Regions from separate parts of the Exiguobacterium sp. E17S genome, predicted to be linked through region 1. Evidence: riboswitches for the same ligand, from Rfam matches in the RefSeq annotation. Region 1 holds a riboswitch; each other region holds the start of a gene.
What was found. Region 1 has a riboswitch for S-adenosylmethionine ahead of AC3B4V_RS07475 (methionine ABC transporter ATP-binding protein). Riboswitches for the same ligand answer to the same signal wherever they lie in the genome.
Positions count from the first base shown of each region.

Region 2: linked by a shared signal. The riboswitch ahead of AC3B4V_RS13150 (LLM class flavin-dependent oxidoreductase) and the one ahead of AC3B4V_RS07475 (methionine ABC transporter ATP-binding protein) in region 1 are both predicted to bind S-adenosylmethionine.
Region 3: linked by a shared signal. The riboswitch ahead of AC3B4V_RS13285 (amino acid permease) and the one ahead of AC3B4V_RS07475 (methionine ABC transporter ATP-binding protein) in region 1 are both predicted to bind S-adenosylmethionine.

Region 1 covers NZ_JBYLRU010000001.1:1,445,739-1,450,024, forward strand. The annotation lists gene AC3B4V_RS07465 (MetQ/NlpA family ABC transporter substrate-binding protein) at 1-267, opposite strand, end outside; gene AC3B4V_RS07470 (methionine ABC transporter permease) at 300-965, opposite strand; gene AC3B4V_RS07475 (methionine ABC transporter ATP-binding protein) at 962-1,984, opposite strand; SAM riboswitch class I at 2,062-2,166, opposite strand; gene AC3B4V_RS07480 (bifunctional cystathionine gamma-lyase/homocysteine desulfhydrase) at 2,224-3,390, opposite strand; gene AC3B4V_RS07485 (PLP-dependent cysteine synthase family protein) at 3,383-4,286, opposite strand, start outside.
Region 2 covers NZ_JBYLRU010000004.1:149,087-153,372, forward strand. The annotation lists gene AC3B4V_RS13145 (ATP-grasp domain-containing protein) at 52-999, opposite strand; gene AC3B4V_RS13150 (LLM class flavin-dependent oxidoreductase) at 996-2,054, opposite strand; SAM riboswitch class I at 2,129-2,231, opposite strand; gene AC3B4V_RS13155 (DUF975 family protein) at 2,344-2,982, opposite strand; gene AC3B4V_RS13160 (DUF2325 domain-containing protein) at 3,046-4,286, opposite strand, start outside.
Region 3 covers NZ_JBYLRU010000004.1:175,604-179,889, reverse strand. The annotation lists gene AC3B4V_RS13295 (ketopantoate reductase family protein) at 1-358, shown strand, start outside; gene AC3B4V_RS13290 (polysaccharide pyruvyl transferase family protein) at 563-2,029, shown strand; SAM riboswitch class I at 2,138-2,239, shown strand; gene AC3B4V_RS13285 (amino acid permease) at 2,317-3,720, shown strand; gene mmuM (homocysteine S-methyltransferase) at 3,695-4,286, shown strand, end outside.

The DNA of each region.
Region 1 (4,286 bases):
GAAGTAGTTCGCATCGATTTCTTTTGAAGCGAGTGCTTTGTTCGGAAGTACGTAATCTTGGAACTTCTTGATTTCAAGCTTGTAGCCTTTTGCTTCGTATTCTTTTTTAACGTGCTCAAGAATCTCAGCGTGCGGTACGTTTGAAGCACCAACGACGAGTGTCTTGTCGTCGCTACCTGATCCTGATGATTTTTCGCCACATGCAGCAAGGCTGATTGCTAAGACGGATACAGCAGCAGTACCTACGAATTTTTTCCAAACTTTCATGAATGATTCCTCCAATATGAATAAAATTTGAATTAACGTTTATCGATCGCACGGATCAGCAAATCACCAATGATTTGGATGACGAAGACGATCGCTAAGATTAAGAGTGTCGCAATGACGATGACATCGTTTTGAGAACGCTGGAATCCTTCGATGAAGGCCATGTCCCCAAGTCCACCTCCGCCGACTACTCCGGCCATTGCCGTATAACCGACAAGTGAGACGAGTGTGACCGTGATACCAGAAACGATGGCAGGCAACGCTTCCGGGATTAAGACTTTATAGATGATTTGGAACTTCGTCGCCCCCATCGATTCAGCTGCCTCGATGACACCTTTATCGACTTCACGTAACGCGAGTTCAACCATCCGACCGTAAAATGGTGCAGCACCGAAAATCAGTGCCGGTAATGCTGCCGTTGGTCCGAGGAACGAACCGACGATTGCTGTCGTAAATGGAATCAATAAGATCAGTAAGATGATGAACGGAATCGAACGGAAGACGTTGACGATCAAGCTCAACACTGAATAGAACGCCCGATTCTTGAACAATAACTCTTCGTTTGTCGCATACAATAGTAAACCAATGATCAAACCGAGAACGAATGTCGAAACCCCAGCGATTGCCGTCATATAGACGGTACTGCCTGTCGCTTCCCACACCATGTCCCAATCTAGGTTGTCAAAGAATGAAATCATCGGTGATCCACCTCCACTTCAACATCACTGGCTTGAAGCTTCGTGATGACCGCTTGTGTTGCTTCTGTTTCCCCGATCAACTGAATGAACAGTGTACCGAGTGCCCCTTCCTGTGATTGACCGACGTTTCCGCCGATGATGTTGAACAGGACCGGTGAATCCTTCATGACTTCCGCGAGGATCGGGCTTTCCGCTGTCGATCCGACGAACGTCAACTGAACGATTTTTCCGGTTGGGTACCGTTCGCGTAGTTTCGCGAACGTCAACTCGTTTTCCGAAGGCGACGTCAATTGTTTGACGAACTCCTTCGTCATCGCTTGCTTCGGATGACGGAAGACCTCTGCGACCGGTCCTTGCTCGACGATTTTACCGGCTTCCATGACGGCGACCCGGTGACAGATTTTTTGAATGACGTGCATCTCGTGTGTGATCAAGACGATCGTCAGTTTCAGTTTTTCATTGATGTCAACGAGTAACTCAAGGATTGAGTCCGTCGTCTTCGGATCGAGTGCACTTGTTGCCTCGTCACATAAGAGAACGTCTGGGTTCGATGCCAGTGCCCGAGCGATACCGACACGTTGCTTTTGACCACCCGATAATTGCGACGGATAGGCTTTTTCGCGTCCGTCTAAACCAACGAGTTGGATCAATTCCGCGACTCGTTCCTTGCGGTGTGCTTTCGGGAAGCCACCGAGCTCGAGTGGGAACATGATGTTCTCTTCGACCGTCCGTGACCACAGTAAGTTGAAGTGTTGGAAGACCATCGAGACATTCTTGCGGACGCCTCGTAATTCTTTTGGTTTTAATGATGTCATTTCAACACCATCGATTTGGATTGAACCACTCGTTGGTGCTTCGAGCATATTCAGTAATCGGATCAGGGTCGATTTCCCTGCTCCGGAATAACCGATTATTCCAAAAATTTCACCGCGCTCGATTGTCAGATCGACATTCGCGACGGCTTCGACCGCTCCGCGCTTTGAGCGATAAATCTTTCCTACGTCTTGTAAACGAATCACAACTGTCCCTCCTAAAATAAAAAAGTGCGCGCGTTTTAGAGCAAACGCGCGCACTTTTCAGTACACAAAACCATTTGCTCTCATCTCCCAGACTTTTGTCTGCTGGAATTAGCACCACTTCGGATTAGATCCGCGGTTGCCGGGTTTCATCGGGCCAGTCCCTCCACCACTCTCGATAAGAGTTTCGGTATTAAGTTTGTAGAATATATTCTGAATATTAGCAGGGGTTATTTTTGTTGTCAAACAGTTTTTTCAGAAACTTTTTCGAGGAACGTGAAAGCACGTGTTAAGTCTTCTTTCAAATCTTCTGCGTCTTCAAGTCCAACTGAAATCCGAACGAGACCGTCCGTGATACCGAGTTCTGCCCGACGTTCTGCTGGGATCGACGCGTGCGTCATCCGTGCCGGCACCGAAATCAGACTCTCGACGGCACCAAGACTTTCAGCAAGTGTGAAGAAGTGTGTCGCCTCGACGAGTTTTTCTGCGTTCGCTGCTGAACCAACATCAAAGCTGATCATCCCACCAAATCCAGTCGCTTGTTTCGCTTGGATGTCGTGACCAGGATGCGATGCAAGTCCCGGGTAGAAGATGTTTGAGACAATATCTTGCGCTTGTAGGAACGCAACGAGATCATGTGCTGTCTCTTCGATCGCATCCATCCGGATACCGAGTGTACGAAGACCACGGACGAGCAAGAAGCTGTCTTGCGGTCCAAGTACGCCGCCTGTCGAGTTTTGGATGAAGTGAAGCTCTTCGCCGAGCGCATCATCTTTGACGACGACAAGTCCAGCGACGACGTCCGAGTGTCCGCCGATGTATTTTGTTGCACTGTGCAAGACGATATCTGCACCGAGTGCGAGTGGTTGTTGATGATATGGTGTCGCGAACGTGTTGTCGACGACGAGTTTAAGATCGTGACGTTTGGCGATCGTTGCGATTGCTGCGATATCCGTAACTTTCAACAACGGGTTCGTCGGTGTTTCGACGTAGACGATCTTCGTGTTGTCTTGGATCGCTGCTTCCGTTGCCGCAAGGTCCGTCGTATCGACGAATGTCACTTCGATGTTGAACTTCGGTAAGACGCGTTGCATCAAGCGGAACGTACCACCATAGACGTCATCTGTCATGACGATGTGGTCGCCAGACTCAAGCAAGTGGAAGACGGCATGAATCGCTGCCATCCCAGAACCGAAGGCAAAACCACGTGCGCCGCCCTCGAGATCCGCAATCAATCGTTCGATGCTCGTCCGTGTCGGGTTCGCTGTCCGTGAGTATTCGTATCCGTCCTTAAGTTGACCGATTTTATCCTGCTTGTATGTGCTTGTTTGATAGATCGGAGGTGTGACGGCTCCTGTTGCCCGGTCGACACCTGTTCCTCCATGAATCAATGCTGTCTTCTTACGCATGAGTTTCGTCCACCTTTTCAAAGATTTGTTGGCTTAAGTAGCGTTCGGCACTGTCTGCGAAGACGGTGACGATCGTACTGCCGGGGTGACGCTTCGCGATATCAAGCGCAGCAACGAGCGCTGCACCTGCTGAACTACCGACGAGTAATCCTTCGCGAGCAGCGAGTGTATGAACCGCGTCAAATGCATCACGGTCAGAAATCGTATGAATCTCGTCGACGAGTTCACGCGGAACGAGACTTGGCCATTTTGCTGTTCCAATGCCTTCTGTCTTATGCGGACCGGCTGGACCACCATTTAAGACGGAGCCTTCCGGTTCGACGATTGCTGCTTTTGTACCGAGACGTTGTTTTAAGAAGTCCGCTGTTCCGGCGAACGTACCACCTGAACCACAACCGGCAACGAACCAGTCGATGTGCGGCAAGTCCGCAATCAGCTCAGGACCGAGTGTCCGCTGATACGTGACTGGGTTCTCTTCGTTTTCGAATTGTAACGGAACGTAACTGTTCGGAATTTCCTGACCGAGTTCTTTTGCCCGGTCGATAGCCCCTTGCATATCGAGTTCAGTCGGCGTGTTGACGACGGTTGCGCCGAGTGCCCGCATCAACGTCTGCTTTTCCTGACTGAATTTTTCCGGAACGACACAGATGACTTTGAGATCGTATTTTTTAGCGGCGAGCGCTAAGCCGATGCCGGTATTCCCGGCTGTCGGCTCGATGATCGTACCGCCTGGTGTCACATGTCCGTTTTCGATTGCTGCATCAACGAGTTGAATGCCAAGGCGGTCTTTGACGCTGCCCCCAGGGTTCATCCATTCGAGCTTCGCCAAAATGCGCGTACCAGCAGGCAAATCGAATGAAGTGATCTCGTAGAGTGGTGTGTTTCCGACGAGGTCG
Region 2 (4,286 bases), on a different contig from region 1:
TACCCTGTCATCCGGTCTTGTAACGTCCGGTGACAGGGCGAGAGCAGATTCTTATTTTACTGTGCTTGTTTCAAGGGCTGCACCGAGGAACTTCGCTAGTTCGAGCATACCGTAGCGTCCTGCAGCTGCTTCGGCATCCGAATTATAGTTCGTATTCGTATTGACGTCATACGTATAGATCGTACCTGACGCATCCTTAATGAACTCGATGCCTGCGACCGCGATTTGGTTCGCTTGGAGGAATGCTTCATACTTTTGGATGATCGGGTCATCGAAGCCTTCAACGATTTGGAACTTCATCGGTGTTTGCGGTGCTTCTTCACCGACTGGGCAGAACAAGTCGTCGATCACGCATGCATCCGCTGGGCAAAGCTCAAAACCTTCTGATGTATCGACTCGAACCGCGTAGACGAACTTTCCACCTACGAACTCACAACGTGTGATGTACGGTTCTGGTGCTTGAATATACTCTTGAATCAACGTGATGCCATCGACTGGTTCGTCGAATGTCGGACCGTCGAGATAAGCTTCAAGTGCTTCAATCGAATGGAATAACTGGACGCCGAGACCTTTCCCTGCACGGTTGTGTTTCGTGATGAATGACGAAACACCGATCTCTTTTGCTGCTTGCACGATTTGATCACGTCCGACGGCAGCCGTCGTCTTCGGTACACGAATCCCAGCCTTACGCAACGCCGTATATTGATTGACTTTGCTGACTTCAAGACGGAGCGCACGCGTTCCGTTAAAGACGGTCCGGTCATGCTCTTCTAACCAAGCGAGGACCCCTTCCGTCAACTCCGGCGCGTAACGATGTCCCCGCGTATGCGAAGAAGCACTCATCCGGCTGTAAAAGACGCCTTCTGGCGGCAGTTCATCCAGCGGAACGATTCCTTCATTCAAGTGCCACTGTTCATACGGTAATTCGAGTTCTTCGAGACGTTTGATGAGATGGTCCGTCCATTCTTGGTTTTCGTGGAGAATATGAATTTTTGTCATGATTGTTGACCTACCTTTCGTTTCGCTTCGACCAGTGGCATTACGTCACGAGCAAAGCGTTCCATTTCTTCAAGTTGTGGTGAGAATTGTAACAAAAGTAACGTGACACCGACGGCTTCGAACGCTAGAATCCGTTCAGCGATTTGTTCTGGTGTCCCGATTAAATTCGGACGTAGACCACGGTTCGAGACAGAATAATCGTTCCGCTCGACCTGTTGCTCCAGTTGCGATTTACTAATGAAATCCTGATAACCGGCATAACCGGCGCTGTCTTCCTTGACGTCCGTGATCCGTTGCCATTCAAGAAGTGCTTCTTCTTCAGTATCCCGACAAATGATGTAGGCAGCAAGACCGAAGCTTTCGAGCGGCTTTTGTCCCGTCGCTTCCCGGCGTACTTTCATATCGTCGATTTTATGGGCTACTTCTTCAACAGTGCCCCCGTGCATGACATAAGCGTCACAGTGTTCGACGATCGTTCGCTTTCCAGCTTCACTCTCTCCACCAGCGTAGAGCTTGATCCCCGGACGCTGGACTGGCTTCGGATGGAGTTCTGCTTGCTCGATCGTGTAGTGATGACCGGAGAAGCTATACGGTGACGTATCTGCCCATAGTCCCTTCATGACCGTGACGAACTCTTCCGTCCGAGCATAGCGTTCATCGTGCGCTGTGAAGATACCGTTGTATTGTTTCGCTTCCTCTGCCCACCACGCTGAGACGACGTTGAGCGTAAAGCGTCCACCACTCAACTGATCGATGTTTGCCGCCATCTTCGCCGTCGTCGCTGGATTATGGAACCCGGGACGAACCGCTGTCATGATCTCAAGGCGTTCTGTCGTTGCAGCAATCGCTGCTGCCGTCGTCCATGCCTCAAGACTCGGTTCCTTGATGCCTTTGATATCATTCAAGTTCAATTCCGCAATCAACGTCGTCGAGAAGCCGATTCGTTCTGCTGTTTGTGCGACTTTTTTCGCATAATCGAAGGTCGGTGGCATCTGTTCATCCTCGACGTTACGTAACCATCCCCCAAAAATCGGTAACCAAAAACCATACTCCACTCCATCGTCCCCCTTATCATAAAAAAACGCTCTTTTCGAAGTTCGAAAAGAGCGACGGTATCTTGTCCTGTCCGCTCTTATCTTCGGAAGGTATCCCTTCCTGGAAGTAGCACCTTCCGCCACGGCGGGGTTGCTGAAGTGTCTTCGGGCCAGTCCCTCGACTTCTCTAGATAAGATGTGTTGCATTCATCGTACAAAATTCACTGAACTAAAGCAACCATTAAACCGTCTTTTCCAATCGGAATTATTTCGAGCATAAAAAATCCCGACATCGTGTCGGGATTCGGGATTAATATGGTGCGACGAAATCTGATGTTGGCTCTGGCGCCTGTTCATCACGAACACGATCATAGAATTTTGCCATCGTGACGCTGAAGTATGGTCCAACCCATAGGACAGCAAGACCAAGTGTAACAATCACAAGTAATGCCCAACCAATGAATGATAGGAAGAGTAAGAATGCTTCCATTTTATGACCATCCATGAGTTGACGTGAACGCGTGATTGCCTCGAGAATACCGACTGATGGTTCATCTCGAAGGATGTAGAACGTCAACAAGTAAGAGAACGACTTGATGATCCCTGGAATGATCAAGAGTAAGGTCCATAGGAATAAGAAGACCGCTTGCACAATCGACACGCCGATGACTTTACCGAAGATTTTATACGGTTCGAACAAATCAGCTACTTTGACTTCTTCATTGCGTGCGAACGACATCGCGACCCACGTCCAACCCGCTGCAATTGGGATCAATAAAATCGAAAGAATGATACTGACCGCACTCATCGCATTTAGATCTTCGTTAGGATCTGGTCCGATGAACGTCGGAACGCTCTGGATGATAGAAAAAAGTACGAACATGAGGATGGCAAATCCCCAACGACCGCTGAGCGACTCCTTCGCTGCTTTTTTTAATTGAGATGACATGAGTAAGGTCCTCCTTGAAAAATAAGTTCTCACCTTACTTTACGGTCGAATTCTTCTAATGTTTCACTCTTTTTTCAATAATTTCCCGTCTCGTTGCTGGTTGAGCCAGGCACGCTCAAGCTGTCGTTCACACGCCGTGTATAACGAGCGTCGACCGTCGAGCCGTTCCATCGCGAATGGAATACCATGCTTTTTCGCCTGCGCGATGACATGTGCACTCGCTGCATGAGAAACGCGACTCGTTACGACGACGATCGCGTCCGTCTTTTTGGCGAGACAGGCAATCTTTTTCGCGGACTGTGCGTCCCCTGCCAGATGAATCAATTCGATCCCCGTCGGCGCAAAGAACTCACGATAGACAGCGGTTTGTTGTTCGTTTCCAACAATGACGAGACGCATTCCTGTGAAGCGCGTGAAATCAAGCGGTGTCTTATCAACGAAATCCATCAATTGTCCGGGTACAGCTGTCGTCACGATCGGTTCAATCGTTCGCTCTTTTGGCATACGGACGCGACGCTGCGCTTTTTTAGCTTTCGGCACCGGTTGTCGTTTCATTTTTCGTGCATACCGATTTGACTTTTTTGTTGTCACAGATGCCTTCACTACCGGTTGCTCTACTTCTGATCGGCGGTTAGATGATGCGTTGACGATCGGCTCTTCATACGTGAACGGATGCTTCCAAGCAATCGTCAGTGTATCCTTCCGTTCCCGCCACATGACGAGATCGACGAGTTGACCTGCTTCTAGTCGGAAATAGCGCATGTCTTCTACCGGAACGACATAATAGAACGATCTGCCCGACTCATCTTGCAGTGGACCATTCACCGTTTCCTCAATGATTCCATGCGCCTTGACGATTGCTTGTTCAAACACGACACGTTCTGGATTCTCTCTCATTCGCTCCGTCGAGACGACGGCTTCGATACGGCATATCGTTTTTTGATCATCCTGACGATCGACACGGACCCGGACTTCCATGCCGTGCTCGAGATTCCAATCGCGGACGTCTCGTTCAGAAATATGACTGCCCGACCATTCTAGTAAAGTACCGCCTTTTAACCCCCGCTGAAACGTATAGGCATAACGTTGCTTGAGTACTGGCTCGATCGGTACTTGTGGTGGCATGACGATAGTCTGTTTCTCTAACTCCATCACTTCATCGATGACCGGTGTTTCTTGAACGTCGCGCGGTGCATAATACGCTGACATCTTGACCCATTCATCGATTCCGTTTACTTCGTCGAGCCAGAGTTGCCAATCTTCATACCGCTCCACGACCGCTAATTTCATCTGTACCAATTCAG
Region 3 (4,286 bases), on a different contig from region 1:
GTATCTCTTCATTTCGACATTCGCGGGCGTGACGACGCTATTTCGCTCAGCAATCGGTCCGATTCGGAAAGAAGCTGTTGGACGTCAAATGATCCTAGACGTCATGGCGGAAGCGAAACAGGCGATGGAAGAACAAGGCGCAGTCTTTAATGACGATGTAGAAGCGGTCTTACTGAAGCAGATGCATGCAATGGAAGATACGATGAAATCATCGATGTTACGGGACATGGAAAAGGGTCAGCCCGTCGAAGTGGAACATTTTTTCAGTGCATTATTGAAGCCTGCTACGACTGATCAGATGTATGCCTTGAAATTAGTCGAAGCGAATCTACGCATGTATCTCGAAACGATTAGATAGTCACATTTTTCTATTTTAGAAAAATGATGGAGTGGTGCAAATGTTTCGTTTTGATGACGAAAGACCTGTTTCCCTTAGGAATCGTTGACTTCCGAAATAAAGTTCATCTATTCTTAATGAGATTGAAAAAAACTGATAATATATTTTTCCGTATTTTTTCTTGCAAGGACGAATGAAGCAGACGAGAGGGGAAGTTTATCCATTATGAAACGTATTATTATTCGTGCAGGTATGACACCATTCGAACAGTTCGATGCTCCTTATTTGATGAAACATAATTCCATTGGAGGAAACGTTGGAAATCTTATCTATCAATACAGTATCTTTCGGACGTTGATGACAGAAGGTACGACGATCACACCTGACTATTACTATTACGACGAAGAACGGGCAGACGAAATCAATGCCAACTTTGACCTTTATGTCATTCCGTTAGCGGACGCATTCCGAAAAGAATTCGTACCGACGTTACGGAAATATACACGTCTCATCAAAAAATTAAAGATTCCAGTCGTCGTCATCGGTGTAGGGTTACGTGCACCGTTTGAACCAGACTTAGATGGTGGATTCCCATTCGATGAAGATGTCAAAGCATTCGTCAGTGCCGTTCTCGAGCGCTCGAGCATGCTGGGTCTTCGCGGGGAGATTACGTCGAAATACTTAACACGTCTTGGTTTCCGCGAAGGGATCGATCATCGCGTCATCGGATGTCCTTCGATGTACGCGTTCGGTCGCGACTTGCACATCCGTGAAACGAACATCACACCTGAGTCGATGATTACGGTCAACTCGTCACGTTTAGCTCCACAAAACGTCCTCGATTTCATTACACGTGGGATGGAAGAGTATCCAAATCATTACTTCATTCCCCAGTGGATGAAGGAACTGAAGTTGACGTATACAGGGACGCACCCGATCGCAGATCTTTCAGTGACGAACTATCCGGTGAAAATGTCGGATCCTGCTTACATGAATGATCGGGTTCGTTTCTTCTTGAACGCACAGACATGGTTCGATTTCATCGGACAAGCAGACCTTAGTTTTGGTGCACGCTTGCACGGAAACATCACAGCAACGCTTGCAGGTACGCCGAGTATCCTCATTCCAAAAGATGCACGGATGCGCGAATTGACGGATTACCATCAGTTGACGCACATTTGGGCGAACGACATCACAGCGGATACACAATTATCCGACGTCGTAGCAAGCGCTGACTTCCAAAGTCCGGCACGTGTTCAAGCGCGTAACTTCGACAACTTCGTTGACTTCTTGAACGTGAACAATCTTGAGCATATCTACCAAGAGACGAACTATCCTGAGAATGTACCGTTTGACCGTCAAATGGCGCAAACCGAGTTGCTCCCACCAGTCCAACCGATCTCTGGCGTAAGTCTTGAGGAAGCAGTCGCTCGTTTTGAACGGTTCTTCCCGGAACAAGAGAAGAAGATTGCGGATGCGCAAAAACAAACAAAAGCACAATTAGCTGAAAAAGATAAGAAAATCAAAGCATTGCAGAAACAAACAGGAACGGCTCAAAAGGATCAAGAGATTGCGGCGCTCAAAGCGCAATTGGCTGCCCAAACGAAGAAAATGAAGCACCAGCAAGGAACATTGAATCGGAAAGCGGTTCGTGCAGCCTTGAAAACAGCGGATTTATTCGCCAAAAAATAAACCTCCAAACATTCCGGATCGATACGATGCGGAATGTTTTTTTGATAGGAGTATTCTGAATTGTGTTGACAATTTGAAAAAGACTTGATAGGGTTAGGAACAATTACATACTTATCCAGAGAGGTGGAGGGACTGGCCCTATGAAACCTCAGCAACAGGTCGAAAGATACTGTGCTAATTCCTGCGGGTGCTGCACCCGATCGATAAGATTTCCGAATTGTCGACCGACGCATCCGTGAGGATGCGTTTTTTGTTTGAAATAGGTGGAACGAGGAGGAAATGGATTCATGAAAACGAGCGGAGCATTTCGACGCAAGATGGAATCACGTCATCTGATCATGCTGTCGTTAGGTGGTGTCATTGGAACAGGATTATTTTTAAGTACAGGTTATACGTTGGAACAAGCAGGACGCGTCGGAACGATTTTATCGTATTTGATTGGGGCCGTCGTCGTTTACTTAGTCATGTTAAGTCTCGGTGAACTCGCCGTGCACATGCCGGAAACCGGATCATTCCATAAGTACGCAACGAAGTACATCGGACCCGGCACCGGTTATACAGTGGCCTGGCTCTACTGGCTGACGTGGACGGTCGCCCTTGGTTCAGAATTCACGGCAGCAGGCATTTTGATGCAACGTTGGTTCCCGTCGATTCCTGTATGGGTGTTCAGCGCATTGTTCGCTGCGATGATCCTCGTTATCAACGTCTTGAAGGTTCGCGTGTTTGCTGAAGTCGAGTTTTGGTTTTCCGCCATTAAGGTCGTGACGATCATTGCTTTCATTTTACTCGGTGCGGGAGCAATCGTCGGCTTCATTCCACTGCAAGATGGTAGCCCGGCTCCATTCTTTTCTTCGTTAACCGAAGGCGGGTTGTTCCCAAATGGCGCTTTCGTCATCTTCATGACGATGCTTGCCGTGAACTTTGCTTACTCGGGAACGGAATTGATCGGTGTCGCAGCGGGTGAAGCAGTCGATCCGAAACGGACGATTCCGCTTGCGATCCGGACGACAATCTTGCGACTCGTCCTCTTCTTCGTCGGTACGATCATCGTGTTAGCCGTCTTATTACCAACGGATGGGAAAGGTGTACTCGAAAGTCCGTTCGTCGCCGTGTTTGAACGAATCGGAATTCCCTACGCAGCAGACGTGATGAACTTCGTCATTTTGACAGCGATCTTGTCGGCAGCGAACTCTGGACTTTACGCCGCCTCTCGGATGCTCTGGTCGCTTGCGAACGAACGCATGATTTCACGATTCTTCGCCCAGGTGACGCCAAGTGGGGTTCCACTTCGAGCCGTATTGTTCAGCATGCTTGGCGGAGGACTTGCCTTGCTGTCTAGCATCTATGCAGCAGGAAGTGTTTATATCGCGCTCGTCTCGATTTCCGGTCTTGCTGTCGTCGTCGTTTGGATGAGTATCAGCGTTGCCCAGTATCGCTTCCGGAAGCAATTTCTTCGTGAAGGGCATACGGTCGACGAATTGGTCTATCGCACACCACTCTTTCCATTCGTACCGATCGCCGCTTTCGTCGTTTGTTTGATTTCCTTGATTGGTATCGGATTTGATCCGACACAACGAATTGCCTTGTACTGTGGTATTCCATTCATCGTGATCTGTTATGTCGTTCATGCGTTCACGAATTCTTCTCAGAAACGGAGTGTTGAAGATGTCCCGAATCAAAAATCCAGTTGATCAACGATTACAGGAAGTTCCCTTTCTCATTTTAGATGGTGCCCTTGCAACCGAACTTGAACAGAAGGGATTCGACCTGAACGACCCGCTTTGGTCAGCACGTCTCTTAATCGAAGCACCGGAACAGATCGAACACGTCCATCGTGACTACTTTGAAGTAGGTGCCGATGTTGCCATCACTTCAAGCTATCAAGCAAGTATCGAAGGGTTCAAGCAACGTCATATCACGACAGAGGAAGCACAGTCGCTGATTCGACAAACGGTCACCTTGGCGCAAAACGCACGCACGCGTAGCGGAAAGAGTGACGCATTAATCGCAGGATCAGTGGGTCCTTATGGTGCCTACTTAGCAGATGGTTCTGAGTATCGCGGTCATTATGGAGTGTCAGCAGATGTGCTAGAAGCCTTCCACAGACCACGGATCGAAGCATTGATTGAAGCGGGGGCTGATCTGCTGGCATTTGAGACGATTCCGTCGCTCGAGGAAGCTGTCGTGTTGTTCCGGATTCTCGAAGCGTATCCGGAAGTGTCCGCTTGGCTGACGTTCTCGCTTCAAGATGCGACAC